2 regions of the Enterobacter cloacae subsp. cloacae ATCC 13047 genome follow, and region 2 is predicted to be linked to the other one. Evidence: predicted binding sites of a transcription regulator. Region 2 holds the regulator's gene; the other holds the start of a gene.
The links. Region 2 encodes sigma-54, which starts transcription at its own class of promoters, with help from an activator protein. Its sites were predicted from a motif close to GTTGGCACANNTTTCGCTNT; they were not measured.

Region 1: a site for sigma-54 is predicted at 2,285-2,304, ahead of hypA (hydrogenase maturation nickel metallochaperone HypA). Genes of this name have one in related genera too.

What each region holds. Positions count from the first base shown of each region.
Region 1 is NC_014121.1:4,164,746-4,172,839, reverse strand. It holds gene hypD (hydrogenase formation protein HypD) at 1-774, opposite strand, end outside; gene ECL_RS20300 (HypC/HybG/HupF family hydrogenase formation chaperone) at 777-1,049, opposite strand; gene hypB (hydrogenase nickel incorporation protein HypB) at 1,040-1,903, opposite strand; gene hypA (hydrogenase maturation nickel metallochaperone HypA) at 1,907-2,257, opposite strand; gene hycA (formate hydrogenlyase regulator HycA) at 2,468-2,932, shown strand; gene ECL_RS20280 (4Fe-4S dicluster domain-containing protein) at 3,003-3,611, shown strand; gene hycC (formate hydrogenlyase subunit 3) at 3,608-5,422, shown strand; gene ECL_RS20270 (respiratory chain complex I subunit 1 family protein) at 5,424-6,347, shown strand; gene hycE (formate hydrogenlyase subunit HycE) at 6,363-8,072, shown strand; gene ECL_RS20260 (formate hydrogenlyase complex iron-sulfur subunit) at 8,082-8,094, shown strand, end outside.
Region 2 is NC_014121.1:4,694,441-4,702,534, forward strand. It holds gene mlaD (outer membrane lipid asymmetry maintenance protein MlaD) at 1-192, opposite strand, end outside; gene mlaE (lipid asymmetry maintenance ABC transporter permease subunit MlaE) at 197-979, opposite strand; gene mlaF (phospholipid ABC transporter ATP-binding protein MlaF) at 987-1,799, opposite strand; gene ECL_RS22835 (calcium/sodium antiporter) at 2,028-3,005, shown strand; gene kdsD (arabinose-5-phosphate isomerase KdsD) at 3,019-4,005, shown strand; gene kdsC (3-deoxy-manno-octulosonate-8-phosphatase KdsC) at 4,020-4,586, shown strand; gene lptC (LPS export ABC transporter periplasmic protein LptC) at 4,583-5,158, shown strand; gene lptA (lipopolysaccharide ABC transporter substrate-binding protein LptA) at 5,127-5,681, shown strand; gene lptB (LPS export ABC transporter ATP-binding protein) at 5,688-6,413, shown strand; gene rpoN (RNA polymerase factor sigma-54) at 6,461-7,894, shown strand; gene hpf (ribosome hibernation promoting factor) at 7,917-8,094, shown strand, end outside.

The DNA.
Region 1 (8,094 bases), 530 kb from region 2:
CACCACGCGGCGGTACTGATTTTCCACCGCGCTCAGGGCTGCTATTTTCTGCTCAACCAGCATGGTGACGCCTTGCAGTAGATCAAGAGGTTCGAAACCAGCGACGACTAACGGGCGATGGTAATCGTCAGCGATAAAGCCGTAGGCCCCGGTACCGATCACCATGCTGACATGGCCCGGTGCAAGGAACGCGTCAATGCCGTTGTCCGGGGCGTCCAGCAGGCTGCGCAGCGTCGGGATAAGCGTAATGTGCTGACAAAAAAAGAAAAAATTGGTGACGTTGCTGCGTTTTGCCTGCTGCAGCGTGATCGCCGTAGCGGGCATGGTGGTCTCAAAACCCAGCCCGAAAAATACCACCTTTCGGCCAGGGTTATCGGTTGCAAGCTTCAGGGCATCCATCGGCGAGTACACGATGCGCACATCCGCGCCGCACGCTTTGGCCTGCAGCAGCGAGCCCTTTTTCCCCGGCACGCGCATCGCGTCGCCAAAGGTACAGAAAATGACGTCAGGCTGGCTGGCAATCTCGATACAGCTGTCAATGCGCCCCATGGGCAGCACGCAAACCGGGCAGCCCGGGCCGTGGATAAACTCAATGTTGTCCGGCAGCAGCTGATCGAGGCCAAATTTGAAAATGGCATGGGTGTGCCCGCCGCAGACTTCCATGATCCGCAGCGGCTTTTCCGCCGTGTGTTTCAGCAGGGCGGCCCGCGTTTTCAGATGACCGATAAGCTGCATCACCTGCTCAGGTGCGCGGTATTCATCAACGTAACGCATAATTACCGTTCCTCGCCGTACAGCAGCACGCCGACGTCCGGCTCCACATCAAACATGTTTTGCAGGGCATCCAGCGTGTCGCGCGCTTCCGCTTCATTAATCACGCTCATGGCAAACCCCACGTGTACCAGCACCCACTGACCAAGGCGCGAGACGCCCGTCTCATCGGTGCTGCCCACCAGCGTTAAATCGACGTCACGCAATATGCCGCAGACCTCCACTTTGGCCTGGTTTCCGTCAATGGAATGGATTTGTCCGGGGACGCCTATGCACATCGTTCACTCTCCAGCCAGTTTAGCCAGTGCGCCATGCCGTCGCCGCGCGTGGCTGAGACCAGCAGGATCGCAATGTCCGGGTTAACTTCACGGGCATAAGCCAGACATTTATCCACGTCGAAATTCAGGTACGGCAGCAGGTCCACTTTGTTCAGCAGCATCAGCGACGCGGCGGCAAACATATGCGGATATTTGAGCGGCTTGTCTTCTCCTTCGGTCACCGAGAGGACCGCCACTTTATGCCGCTCCCCGAGATCGAAGCTGGCCGGGCAGACCAGATTGCCGACGTTTTCGATAAACAGAATGCCGTTATCCTCCAGTGGCAGACGCGGCGCGGCATCGGCAATCATCTGCGCATCCAGATGGCAGCCTTTACCGGTATTGACCTGAATCGCCGGGGTGCCGGTTTCACGAATACGGGCGGCATCGTTGACCGTTTGCTGATCGCCTTCGATCACCGCGCAGGAGACGCGTTCGTTCAGGCGTTTGAGCGTTTCTGTCAGCAGCGTGGTTTTGCCGGAGCCGGGGCTGGAGACGAGGTTGAGCACCAGCTGTTGACGTGCGGCAAACCGGGCGCGGTTGCGGGCGGCGATCTGGTTGTTTTTATCGAGTACGTTGATTTCCACGTTCAGCATCTGGCGCTGGCTCATGCCCGGCGCATGGGTACCCGCCTCGCCGTGGCCGTAATGAAGATCGCCCATATCGGAGCGTTGAGGCGCAAAGCGAATCCCGGTGAGTGCCGCTGCCGGACGCGGTGCGGGGGTAAAAGGGGCGGAGCGAAACGCGGAGTGAGGACGGTGTTCATCCCCTTCGATATACAGGTTGCCTTCGGCGCAACCGCAGGTACTACACATACTTTACTCCTTCTCGATTTCAAGGCGTTGGATCTGCATCCCGTCATCCGCCACGATGCGAAGACCGGTGTGCTGACACTGTGGGCAGCGCTGGACCTTCGACGACAGCAGGGTGACGTACTGCTGACACTGCTCGCACCAGCACTCCGCCTGTTGCTCTTCAATATGAAGTTCGCAGCCTTCCGCCAGCGTGCCGCGGCACACCAGCTCAAAACAGAAGGTGAGGGCGCTGGTTTCGACGCAGGAAAAGGCCCCGATCTTCAGCCACACGCCGGTCACGCGCGTCGCGTGGTTTTGCGCCGCCTGCTGTTCGATGAGTTCCAGTGCTCGCTGGCAGAGGGTGATTTCGTGCATAACGCCTCCTTAATGAATTGCCCCGTTAATGCAATAACAATGCCAGCCTGGTTTTGGTTAGGGGGTGACGATGTCAACGCTGTCGAAATGACACGTCGACACCCTCACGTTGACAGCCTGTTTTGAATTAAATCCATTAAATATCAAAGCATTAAAAACTGGCATGGAATCTGCTTAACAGCCGCTATCTCCATTAACCGGATACCTTCTATGACTATTTGGGAAATTAGCGAAAAAGCGGATTACATCGCGCAGCGTCACCAGCAGTTACAGGACCAGTGGCACCTTTACTGCAACTCACTGGTCCAGGGGATCACCCTCTCCAAAGCCCGTCTTCACCACGCCATGAGCTGTGCGGCGCAGGGGGATATGCGCTTTGTTTTGTTCGGCCATTTCACGATTTACGTCACCCTGGCCGACACCTTCAACAGCCACACCATTGAGTACTACGTCGAGACAAAAGAGGGTGAAAAACAGTGTATTGCGAAGGCGCAACTGATGGCCGACGGCATGGTTGACGGTCACGTCAGCAACCGCGATCGCCAGCAGGTGCTGGAGCACTATCTGGAAAAAATCGCGCCGGTTTATAACGGTCTGTACACAGCCGTTGAACACGATCTCCCGGTCAACCTGAAGCAGCTGATGGATGAACACGCCTCAGCGGACGTGGCCTGATCATCACGTGTCGAGAAGTGTCGACATGACAGTTTTTCGTCAAAAATGACTATCACCAGAGGATGACCCGGTGAACCGTTTTGTAATTGCTGACTCGACGGTCTGTATTGGCTGTCGAACCTGTGAGGCGGCCTGTTCGGAAACGCACCGCCTGCACGGGCTCCAGTCCATGCCGCGCCTGCGCGTCATGCGTAATGAAAAAGAGTCTGCCCCGCAGCTCTGCCACCACTGTGAAGATGCGCCGTGCGCAGGTGTCTGCCCGGTGAATGCCATCACCCGCGTTGACGGCGCGGTACAGCTGAACGAAAGCCTGTGCGTGAGCTGCAAGCTGTGCGGCATAGCCTGCCCGTTCGGTGCGATTGAATTTTCCGGCAGCCGTCCGCTGCATATTCCGGCGAATGCCAATACTCCAAAAGCGCCACCTGCTCCCCCGGCTCCGGCACGTGTCAGTACGCTGCTTGACTGGGTGCCCGGCGTGCGTGCGGTGGCGGTGAAGTGCGACCTGTGCAGCTTCGATGAGCAGGGCCCGGCCTGCGTGCGCACCTGCCCGACCAAAGCGCTGATTCTGGTCAACATTCGCGATATTGCCCGCACCAGCAAACGCAAGCGCGAGCTGACCATTAATACCGACGTCGGCGATCTTTCTCTGCTTCAGGCGCTTAACGAGGGGGCGAAATGAACGCGATATTCATGATTAACAGCGCCGTGGCGTACTTTGCCGCCGCTGCTGTGCTGGCGTGGCTCCTGTCATTCCATAAAACCCTGAGCGGCTGGATCGCCGGTATCGGCGGGGCGGTGGGCAGCCTGATGACGCTGGCAGCAGGTACGGCAGTGTTACTCAGCGGCCAGACCGCCGAAGCAATGATTCCGATCGTCCGTCATACCGTTCAGCTCACGCCGCTGAACGCCATCTGGCTGGTGACTTTTGGCCTGTGCGGGGTGTTTATCAGCCTGTTCAATATTGACTGGCACCGCCATCAGCACACCCGCGCGAATGGTCTGCTGGTTAACCTGCTGCTGGCGTCGGCGGTCTGCACCGTCATTGCCAGCAACCTCGGCGCGCTGGTGGTGATGGCGGAGATCATGGCGCTCTGCGGCGTATTCCTGACGGGATGTAGCGCCTCCGGCAAGCTGTGGTTTGCGCTCGGTCGCCTCGGCACGCTGCTGCTGGCGCTGGCCTGCTGGCTGGTGTGGCAACGTTTCGGCACGCTCGACTTCGCAGCGCTTAACGGTCAGCCGCTGGGAAATGACGTCTGGCTGCTGGGCGTGGTGGGCTTTGGCCTGCTGGCCGGGATCATCCCTCTGCACGGCTGGGTGCCGCAGGCGCACGCGAATGCATCTGCACCCGCCGCCGCGCTGTTTTCCACCGTGGTGATGAAAGTCGGTCTGTTCGGCATTCTGACGATCACCCTGACCGGCGGCCAGCCGCCGCTGTGGTGGGGTGTCGCGCTGCTTATCGCAGGTATGGTTACCGCCTTTGTCGGCGGGCTGTATGCGCTGATGGAGCACAACATTCAGCGTCTGCTGGCGTACCACACCCTGGAAAATATCGGCATTATCCTGCTCGGCATCGGCGCAGGCGTGACCGGCCTGGCACTTAATCAACCGGCGCTGATTGCCGCCGGGTTTATCGGGGGGCTGTATCACCTCGTTAACCACAGCCTGTTTAAAAGCACCCTGTTCCTGGGCGCGGGCAGCGTCTGGTTCCGTACCGGTCATCGGGATATCGAAAAACTCGGCGGCATTGGTAAAAAGATGCCGGTGATTTCTCTCGCCATGCTGGTCGGGCTGATGGCGATGGCCGCGTTGCCGCCGCTGAACGGCTTTGCGGGCGAGTGGGTGATCTACCAGTCCTTCTTCGCGCTCGGTCAGAGCGACGCCTTTATCGCCCGGCTGCTCGGCCCGCTGCTGGCGGTTGGGCTGGCGATAACCGGGGCGCTGGCGGTGATGTGTATGGCAAAAGTCTACGGCGTCACCTTCCTCGGCGCACCGCGCACGCGGGAAGCGGAAAACGCCTGCTGCGCCCCGATACTGATGTGTGCCAGCGTGGTCGCGCTGGCGCTGTGCTGCATCGCGGGCGGGGTCGCCGCCCCATGGCTGCTGCCGCTGCTGGGTAACGTCATTCCACTGCCGCTGACCCTTGCGCATACCACCGTCTCCCAGCCGATGATGGCGCTGTTGCTGATTGCTGCACCGCTGCTGCCGTTTGTGCTGATGCTGTTCTTCAGGCGCGACCGACTCCCCTCCCGCTCGCGCGGGGCGGCCTGGGCCTGCGGCTACGAACACGAACAATCGATGGTCATCACCGCCCACGGTTTTGCCATGCCGGTGAAAGAGAACTTCGCTGCCGTGCTGAAGCTGCGCCACTGGCTGAACCCGGTGGGCTGGATGCCGGGCTGGCAGAGCGCCGCCGTACCTGCGCTGTTCCGCCGTCTGGCGCTGATCGAACTGGCGGTGCTGGTGGTCATTGTGATTTCACGAGGAGCCTGACATGAGTCTGTTACTGGCAATACTTCAGGCGCTGGTGCTGTTCGCCGTTGCGCCACTGCTGTCGGGCATCACGCGCGTGGCGCGCGCCCGGATGCACAACCGTCGCGGGCCTGGCGTGCTCCAGGAGTACCGCGATCTCTTCAAGCTGCTCTCCCGCCAGAGCGTGGCGCCGGATGCCGCAGGCTGGGTCTTCCGCCTGACGCCGTTCGTGATGGTCGGCGTGATGCTGACCATCGCCACCGCGCTGCCGGTGGTGACGGTGGGCTCGCCGCTGCCTGCACTTGGGGATCTGATTACGCTGATTTACCTCTTCGCCATTGCCCGCTTCTTCTTTGCTATTGCGGGCCTGGATACCGGCAGCCCGTTTACCGGTATCGGCGCCAGCCGCGAGGCGATGCTGGGCGTGCTGGTCGAACCGATCCTGCTGCTGGGGCTGTGGGTGGCCGCGCAGGTCGCGGGTTCCACCCATATCAGCTTTATCACCCACACCGTTTACCACTGGCCGGTGTCACGTACCCTCCCGCTGGTGCTGGCCCTTTGCGCCTGCGCGTTCGCCACCTTTATTGAGATGGGCAAATTGCCGTTTGACCTCGCAGAAGCCGAGCAGGAGCTGCAGGAAGGGCCGCTCACCGAATACAGCGGCTACGGCTTTGCGGTGCTTAAGTGGGGCATCAGCCTTAAGCAGCTGGTGGTCCTGCAGATGTTTGTTGGCGTCTTCTTCCCGTGGGGGCAGATGACGCACTTCTCCGCTGGGGGGCTGGTATTGGCCGTGGTGGTTGCCGCGCTCAAGTTGCTGGTCGGCGTGCTGGTGATTGCCCTGTTTGAAAACAGCATGGCACGTCTGCGCTTTGTCGCGACCTCGCGCATCACCTGGGCCGGTTTTGGTTTTGCATTTTTAGCGTTCGTCTCCTTGCTGGTGGCGTGATTAAAGAGAGTATTTATGTCTGAAGAAAAGAAAGGTCAGCAGTATCTCGCCGCGTTGCATCAGGCTTTTCCGGGTGTTGTGCTGGATGAAGGATGGCAGACCAAAGACCAGGTAACCGTCACCATTAAGGTGAACTATCTGCCGGAAGTGGTGGAATTTCTTTACTACCAGCAGGGTGGCTGGCTGTCGGTGCTGTTCGGCAATGACGAGCGTCAGCTGTGCGGCAATTACGCGGTGTACTACGTGATGTCGATGGAGAAGGGCGAGAAGTGCTGGCTTACCGTACGCGTGGAAGTCGACCCGAACAAGCCGGAGTACCCGTCCGTCACGCCCCGCGTGCCTGCCGCCGTCTGGGGCGAGCGCGAAGTGCGTGACATGTATGGCCTGGTGCCGGTGGGGCTGCCGGATGAACGCCGCCTGGTGCTGCCGGACGACTGGCCGGACGAACTGTATCCGCTGCGCAAGGACAGCATGGATTACCGCCAGCGTCCGGCCCCGACCACTGACAGCGAAACCTACGAGTTCATTAACGAACTCGGCAACAAAAAGAACAATGTGGTGCCGATTGGCCCGCTGCACGTCACCTCTGATGAACCTGGCCACTTCCGCCTGTTTGTTGATGGCGAAAACATTATCGACGCCGACTACCGCCTGTTCTACGTCCATCGCGGAATGGAGAAGCTGGCGGAAACCCGGATGGGCTATAACGAGGTGACATTCCTCTCGGACCGCGTGTGCGGCATCTGCGGCTTCGCCCACAGCACCGCCTATACCACCTCGGTGGAGAACGGCATGGGGATCGTGGTGCCGGAGCGCGCGCAGATGATCCGCGCCATTTTGCTGGAAGTGGAACGTCTGCACTCGCACCTGCTGAATCTCGGTCTGGCCTGTCACTTTGTCGGTTTCGACTCCGGATTTATGCAGTTCTTCCGCGTGCGCGAGGCGTCGATGAAGATGGCGGAGATCCTCACCGGGGCGCGTAAAACCTACGGTCTGAACCTGATCGGTGGGATCCGCCGTGACCTGCTTAAAAACGACATGATCCAGACCCGACAGCTGGCACAGCAGATGCGTCGCGACGTGCAGGAGCTGGTGGATATGCTGCTCAGCACGCCCAACATCGAGCAGCGTACCGTGGGGATCGGCCGTCTTGATCCGGAAATCGCCCGCGACTTCAGCAACGTTGGCCCGATGGTGCGCGCCAGCGGCCACGCCCGCGACACCCGCGCCGATCACCCGTTTGTTGGTTACGGCCTGCTGCCAATGACCGTACACAGCGAACAGGGCTGCGACGTCATCTCCCGCCTGAAGGTCCGTATCAACGAGGTCTTCACCGCGCTGAATATGATCGACTTTGGGCTCGATAACCTGCCGGGCGGCCCGCTGATGGTGGAGGGCTTCACCTACATCCCGAACCGCTTTGCCCTCGGCTTTGCCGAAGCGCCGCGCGGGGACGACATCCACTGGAGCATGACCGGCGATAACCAGAAGCTTTATCGCTGGCGCTGCCGTGCGGCCACCTACGCCAACTGGCCAACCCTGCGCTATATGCTGCGCGGCAACACGGTCTCCGACGCGCCGCTGATCATCGGCAGCCTCGACCCGTGCTACTCCTGCACCGACCGCATGACCGTGGTGGACGTGCGCAAGAAGAAAAGCCAGGTGGTGCCGTACAAAGAGCTTGAGCGCTACAGCATCGAGCGTAAGAACTCGCCGCTGAAATAAGGACTCGTCATGTTTACCTTTA
Region 2 (8,094 bases):
AACCACACCGCCAATACGCACAGGAGAGCGCGCCTTCAGCCCTCCGATATTGTCGAAAGTGGCATAGATGCGATAAGTCGGTTCGGTACGCACTGAGGTGATATCCGCCGCTCTCAGGCAGATAAACAGTGCGGCAAGCAGTGCCAGCAACAGGAACACGCCGACCCAAATTTCATTTTTTCTCGTTTGCATGAACTCAATTCCCAAACATCAGTGCGGTGAGCACAAAATCCAGACCCAGTACGGCCAGCGACGAATGTACGACAGTACGTGTAGTTGCACGGCTAATGCCCGCCGACGTCGGGATGGCATCGTAACCATTAAATAACGCAATCCAGGTGACCGTAATGGCAAATACCACGCTTTTAATCAAACAGTTAACCAGATCCATTCGCAGATCGATGGCGTCCTGCATGGCAGACCAGAAGAAACCGGCATCAATGCCTTTCCAGTGAACGCCCACCAGCGAACCGCCCCAGATACCGACGGCCACAAACAGGATAGTCAGCAACGGTAAGGAGATAACCCCTGCCCAGAAACGGGGGGAGATAACACGCCGCAACGGATCGACCGCCATCATTTCCATACTGGAAAGCTGCTCGGTGGCACGCATCAGACCAATCTCTGCGGTGAGTGCCGACCCCGCGCGTCCGGCAAACAGCAGTGCCGCCACCACCGGCCCCAGTTCACGCAGCAGCGAAAGCGCCACCAGCATGCCGAGGCTGGTTTCCGCGCTGTAGGTCGTCAGAACAAGGTAGCCCTGCAGCCCCAGCACCATGCCGATAAACAGACCGGACACAATGATGATGAGCATCGACAGCACGCCGACGTTATAGAGTTGCCGTACCAGTAAAGGCGCGTGCTTGCGGAACTCCGGCTTGCCGACCAGCGCGTTGAACAACATCAATCCGGCGCGCCCGAACGTCCTGATGGTTTTTATGCCACGGTGTCCAAGAGCGGCCAACGCATTTAACAGCATGAGTGGCTTAACTCCCTATTCCCAATAAATCGTCACGATAGTCGCCCGCAGGGTAGCGGAACGGCACAGGCCCATCCGCAATACCGTCGAGGAACTGCCGTACTCGCGGATCGCAGTTTTCCTGCAACGCCTGGGCGCTGCCGTGCGCGACGATCCTTTTGTCTGCCACAATGTAGGCATAGTCGGCAATACTCAACACTTCCGGCACATCGTGAGACACCACAATGCAGGTGACGCCGAGCGCGCTGTTCAATTCAGAGATGAGCTTCACCAGCACGCCCATCGTAATTGGATCCTGTCCGACAAACGGTTCGTCGAACATGATTAAATCGGGTTCCAGCGCAATGGCTCTCGCCAGCGCGGCACGGCGCGCCATACCACCAGACAGCTCTGACGGCATCAGCTTTGCGGCGCCACGCAGCCCTACCGCCTCCAGCTTCATCATTACCGTGCTTTTCAGCAGCTCTGGCGGAAGCTGCGTATGCTCGCGCAGCGGATAGGCGACATTATCAAAGACGTTCATGTCGGTGAACAAGGCCCCCGACTGAAAGAGCATGCTCATCCGCTTGCGCACAGTATACAGGCGCGACCGCGACATCTCCGGTACGTTTTCGCCGTCGAAGAGGATTTCACCGCTATCGGGTGGGATCTGCCCACCGATAAGTCGCAGCAGGGTCGTTTTACCGATCCCGGACGGTCCCATGATGGCTGTGATTTTGCCATGCGGCACGGTCAACGAAATATCATCAAATATCAATCTGTTGCCGCGAGAAAAGCTCACCCCACGGACATCGACTAAATTCGCCATCGTTTGGCTCATTTACGGTTCCTTTCTTACCCTGCTTCATGCGAAGCGTGAAGCTTAAATCAGCCCTAAACCCCACATTTTTACAGAATATTAGCCGTAGAGGTTAGCGAAAGCTGGCATTTGTTTTACTTTTCCGGCGCATAAAGTCAAAATTAGGAATTCGTTACGTCTTAGGCTGTATGCAGCGCTAACAATTCCCGCGCGGTGGACCGGCGAGTATACCTGAAGAAAGGACTTTTGATGCTTTTAGCAACAGCACTGTTAATAATTGGTTTACTTTTGGTGGTCTACAGTGCTGACCGTTTGGTGTTTGCTGCATCGATCCTGTGCCGCCTCACTGGCGTCCCACCTGTTGTCATCGGGATGACCGTGGTCAGTGTTGGAACCTCCCTGCCTGAAATCATCGTCTCTGTGACGGCATCGCTGCATGGTCAGATAGACCTTGCTGTTGGCACCGCGATTGGCTCTAACATCGTCAATATTCTGCTTATTCTGGGCCTGGCCGCGTTGCTCCATCCATTTCGCGTGCATTCTGATGTTCTGCGCCGGGAATTGCCGCTAATGTTGATCGTAAGCCTGTTGGCAGGATGCGTATTTTACGATGGCGTTCTGAGCTACAGTGACGGCATTTTCTTGCTGGCGCTGGCGGTCATCTGGCTGCTCTATAGTGTTAACATTGCCCGCCTGGCGGAAAAACAGGGTCAGGACAGCCTGACGCGTGAGCAGGTCGCCGAGCTACCGCGTGAAGGTACGCTGCCTGTGGCACTGCTCTGGCTGGGTGTCGCGTTGATCATTATGCCCATGGCAACACGGATGGTCGTGGATAACGCGACGGTACTGGCGAATTATTTCGCCATGAGCGAACTGACCATTGGCCTGACCGTGATCGCCATCGGCACCAGCCTGCCGGAGCTGGCCACGGCCATTGCCGGGGCACGTAAAGGTGAAGATGACATCGCCATCGGCAATATTATCGGCTCGAACATCTTCAATATTGCCATCGTCATGGGCCTGCCAGCCCTGATAACGCCCGGGCCGTTTAACCCGCTGGCCTTCTCACGTGATTACGGGGTGATGTTGCTGGTGAGCGTTATCTTTGCCCTGCTCTGCTGGCGGCGGCAACGACAGATCGGCAAAGGCGCAGGCGCGCTGCTGACGGGTGGATTTATCGTATGGATGGCGATGCTGTACTGGCTTTCGCCTCTTCTCTCTGGGTAAACGGAAACGCATTATGTCGCAAATAGAATTGCAGCCGGGTTTTGACTTTCAGAAAGCAGGCAAAGACGTTCTGGAGATTGAACGTGAAGGTCTGGCGCAGTTAGATCAGTACATTAATCAGGATTTCAGTCTGGCCTGTGAGAAGATGTTCTACTGTGTCGGTAAAGTCGTGGTAATGGGGATGGGCAAGTCCGGCCACATTGGCCGCAAAATGGCCGCCACTTTCGCCAGCACCGGCACCTCCTCCTTCTTTGTACATCCAGGAGAAGCGGCACACGGCGATCTGGGCATGGTGACGCCGCAGGATGTCGTCATTGCGCTGTCAAACTCCGGGGAGTCCAACGAGATCCTGGCGCTGATACCGGTTCTGAAGCGGCTGCAGGTCCCGCTCATTTGCATGACCAGCCGCCCGGAAAGCAGCATGGCACGTGCGGCGGATATTCACCTGTGCGTGAAAGTGCCGAAAGAGGCCTGCCCACTGGGTCTCGCGCCAACATCCAGCACCACCGCAGCGCTGGTAATGGGCGACGCGCTTGCCGTTGCGCTCCTTGAAGCCCGCGGTTTTACCCCTGAAGATTTCGCGCTTTCCCATCCTGGCGGTGCGCTGGGTCGGAAACTGCTGCTGCGGGTTAACGATATTATGCATACTGGCGATGAAATCCCTCACGTCAGTAAAGAGGCCTCCCTGCGTGATGCGCTGCTGGAAATCACCCGTAAAAACCTGGGCATGACGGTGGTGTGTGACGATCTGATGAAGATCGAGGGGATTTTCACCGACGGTGACCTGCGTCGCGTGTTCGACATGGGCGTGGATGTTCGCACGCTGGGTATTGCCGATGTGATGACGCCCGGCGGGATTCGCGTTCGCCCGGGCACGCTGGCGGTGGATGTACTGAACCTGATGCAGTCCCGACATATCACCTCAGTGATGGTTGCCGATGGCGACCAATTGCTGGGTGTGGTACATATGCATGATCTGCTGCGCGCAGGCGTAGTGTAATGAAGGATAAGACAATGAGTAATGCGGGTGCATCCCTTGCAACCTGTTATGGTCCGGTCAGTGCCCACGTGATGGTAAAGGCAGAAAATATTCGCCTGCTGATTCTGGATGTGGACGGCGTACTGTCCGATGGCCTGATTTACATGGGCAATAATGGTGAAGAGCTAAAAGCGTTCAACGTTCGCGATGGCTACGGTATTCGTTGTGCGCTCACATCGGGTATCGAGGTTGCCATCATCACCGGGCGAAAAGCTAAACTGGTAGAAGATCGCTGTGAAACGTTGGGCATTACCCATCTGTATCAGGGACAGTCCGATAAGATGGCTGCTTTCAATGATTTACTGGGTAAACTGTCTATCGCGCCAGAACATGTGGCCTATGTCGGTGACGACCTGATCGACTGGCCGGTAATGGCTGAGATTGGCCTGAGTGTCGCGGTTGCGGATGCGCATCCGCTGCTGATCCCGCGGGCTGATTATGTTACCCACATCAACGGTGGCCGTGGTGCCGTACGTGAAGTCTGCGATCTGCTTCTGCTGGCGCAGGGCAAGCTTGATGAGGCCAAAGGGCAATCGATATGAGTAAAACCAGACGTTGGGTTATCATTCTGCTTTCGCTTGTCGCACTGATACTGATTGGCGTGAACCTTGCCGATCGTGACGATACGCAAACGGAAGTGATCAACAATAACGATCCAACCTATAAAAGCGATCACAGTGATACCGTAGTCTATAGCCCGGAAGGTGCGCTGAACTATCGCCTGATTGCCCAGCACGTTGAATATTTTTCAGATGACGGTATTTCGTGGTTTACCCAGCCGGTCATGACGACGTTTGATAAGGACAAAGTGCCGACGTGGTCGATTAAGTCCGACCGGGCAAAACTGACGAATGACCGTATGCTTTATCTTTATGGCCATGTTGAAGTCAACGCCCTGACCGCTGACTCACAACTGCGCAAAATTACGACAGATAATGCCCAGATCAACCTGGTTACTCAGGATGTGACGTCGCAGGATCTGGTCACTCTGTACGGCACAACATTTAATTCCAGCGGTTTAAGAATGCGCGGGAACTTACGCAGCAAAAACGCCGAGCTGATTGAAAAGGTTAGAACCTCCTATGAAATTCAAAACAAACAAACTCAGCCTTAAAGTAATTATCGCCAGCGCGATGCTGGCGGCCAGTCTTCCCGCGCTTGCTGTTACTGGCGATACCGAACAGCCGATCCATATCGAGTCCGATACGCAGTCTCTTGATATGCAAGGTAATGTCGTTACCTTTACCGGCAACGTGGTTATGACCCAGGGCACCATCAAGATTAACGCCGATAAGGTGGTCGTTACCCGTCCAGGTGGCGAACAGGGCAAAGAGATCATTGATGGCTACGGCAACCCGGCCACGTTCTACCAGATGCAGGACAACGGCAAGCCAGTGAAGGGCCATGCCAGCCACATGCATTATGAACTGGCGAAAGATCTGGTCATCCTTACCGGTAACGCCTATCTGGAACAGCTCGATAGCAATATCACCGGCGATAAAATCACCTATCTGGTGAAAGAGCAAAAAATGCAGGCCTCCAGCGAGAAAGGCAAACGCGTCACCACCGTGTTAGTGCCGTCTCAGCTGCAGGACAAAGGCAAGGGCCAGGCCCCGGCACAGAAGAAGAGTAACTAATTCGTTATGGCAACATTAACTGCAAAAAATCTCGCGAAGGCCTATAAGGGCCGCCGTGTCGTGGAAGATGTCAGTCTGACCGTCAACTCCGGCGAAATTGTTGGCCTGCTTGGTCCAAACGGTGCAGGTAAAACCACGACCTTCTACATGGTCGTGGGTATTGTCCCACGCGATGCCGGTAACATCATCATTGATGATGAAGACATCAGCCTTCTGCCACTGCACGCGCGCGCGCGCCGGGGTATTGGCTACCTGCCGCAGGAAGCCTCCATTTTCCGTCGCCTTAGCGTCTTCGATAACCTGATGGCCGTTCTGCAAATTCGTGACGACCTGACCAGCGAACAGCGTCAGGATCGCGCCAACGAGCTGATGGAAGAGTTTCACATTGAGCACCTGCGCGATAGCCTTGGGCAGGCGCTGTCCGGGGGGGAACGCCGCCGTGTTGAAATTGCACGCGCGTTGGCAGCAAACCCGAAGTTCATCCTGCTGGATGAACCATTTGCAGGCGTTGACCCCATCTCCGTTATCGACATTAAACGTATTATTGAGCATCTGCGCGACAGCGGTCTTGGCGTGTTGATTACTGACCACAACGTCCGTGAAACACTGGCCGTATGTGAACGTGCGTATATCGTGAGCCAGGGCAACCTGATCGCCCACGGTACGCCACAGCAGATCCTCGAAGATGATCATGTTAAGCGCGTCTATCTTGGGGAAGACTTCAGACTCTGATAGGGTAGAGGTAACGTAACGCCGAACCGGAGAAAAATGCTCTGAACATGAAGCAAGGTTTGCAATTAAGGCTCAGCCAACAACTGGCGATGACGCCGCAGTTACAGCAGGCGATTCGCCTGTTGCAACTGTCCACATTAGAACTCCAGCAGGAGCTCCAGCAAGCGCTGGACAGCAATCCGCTGCTGGAGCAAGCCGATCTTCATGACGAGGTAGACACTCAGCAATCACAGGACACTGAAGCCCTCGATACCGCCGATGCACTCGAACAAAAAGAGATGCCGGACGAGCTTCCGCTGGATGCCAGCTGGGATGAAATCTACACCGCCGGAACCCCTTCCGGCACGCGTGCAGACTACCAGGACGATGAGCTACCGGTCTATCAGGGTGAAACCACCCAGTCACTACAGGATTATCTGATGTGGCAGGTGGAGCTGACCCCTTTCTCCGATACCGATCGCGCGATTGCTACATCGATTGTCGATGCCGTTGACGACACCGGCTATCTGACCGTCACGCTGGACGATATTCTGGAAAGCATGGGCGATGACGAGATTGAACTTGAAGAGATAGAAGCCGTTCTGAAGCGCATTCAGCGTTTCGACCCGGTGGGCGTAGCAGCGAAAGACCTGCGCGACTGTCTGCTGATCCAGCTTTCGCAGTTCAGCAAAGAGACGCCCTGGATCGATGAAGCCCGCTTAATCATCAGCGATCATCTGGATCTGCTGGCTAACCATGATTTCCGTACCCTGATGCGCGTTACGCGTCTGAAAGAAGAGGTGCTGAAAGAGGCGGTTAATCTGATTCAGTCGCTCGATCCTCGCCCCGGCCAGTCGATCCAGACCAGTGAGCCTGAATATGTCATACCTGACGTGCTGGTCAGAAAACACAACGGCCGCTGGGTCGTTGAACTCAATTCAGACAGCATTCCTCGCCTGCAAATCAATCAGCAATATGCCTCCATGTGCACCAGCGCGCGTAACGACGCCGACAACCAGTATATTCGTAGCAATCTGCAGGAAGCGCGTTGGTTAATCAAAAGCCTGGAGAGCCGCAATGATACGCTGTTGCGTGTGAGCCGCTGTATCGTCGAACAACAGCAGGCTTTCTTTGAGCAGGGCGAAGAGTATATGAAACCGATGGTGCTGGCGGATATCGCCCAGGCCGTCGAGATGCATGAATCAACGATTTCCCGCGTGACCACGCAGAAGTATCTGCACAGTCCTCGCGGTATATTTGAGCTTAAGTATTTCTTCTCCAGCCATGTGAATACCGAAGGCGGTGGCGAAGCCTCGTCAACGGCGATTCGTGCACTGGTGAAGAAGTTGATCGCCGCGGAGAACCCCGCGAAGCCACTGAGCGACAGTAAGTTAACCACCATGCTGTCCGACCAGGGTATTATGGTGGCACGTCGTACTGTTGCGAAGTATCGAGAGTCTTTATCCATTCCGCCGTCTAACCAGCGTAAACAGCTGGTCTGACACAACCGATAAGGAAGACACTATGCAGCTCAACATCACTGGACAAAACGTCGAAATTACTGAAGCCTTACGCGACTTTGTGAACACGAAATTCGCAAAACTCGAGCAGTATTTCGAAAGGATCAATCAGGTCTATATTGTGTTGAAAGTGGAGAAAGTGACTCATATCTCGGATGCAACCCTGCATGTCAATGGGGGCG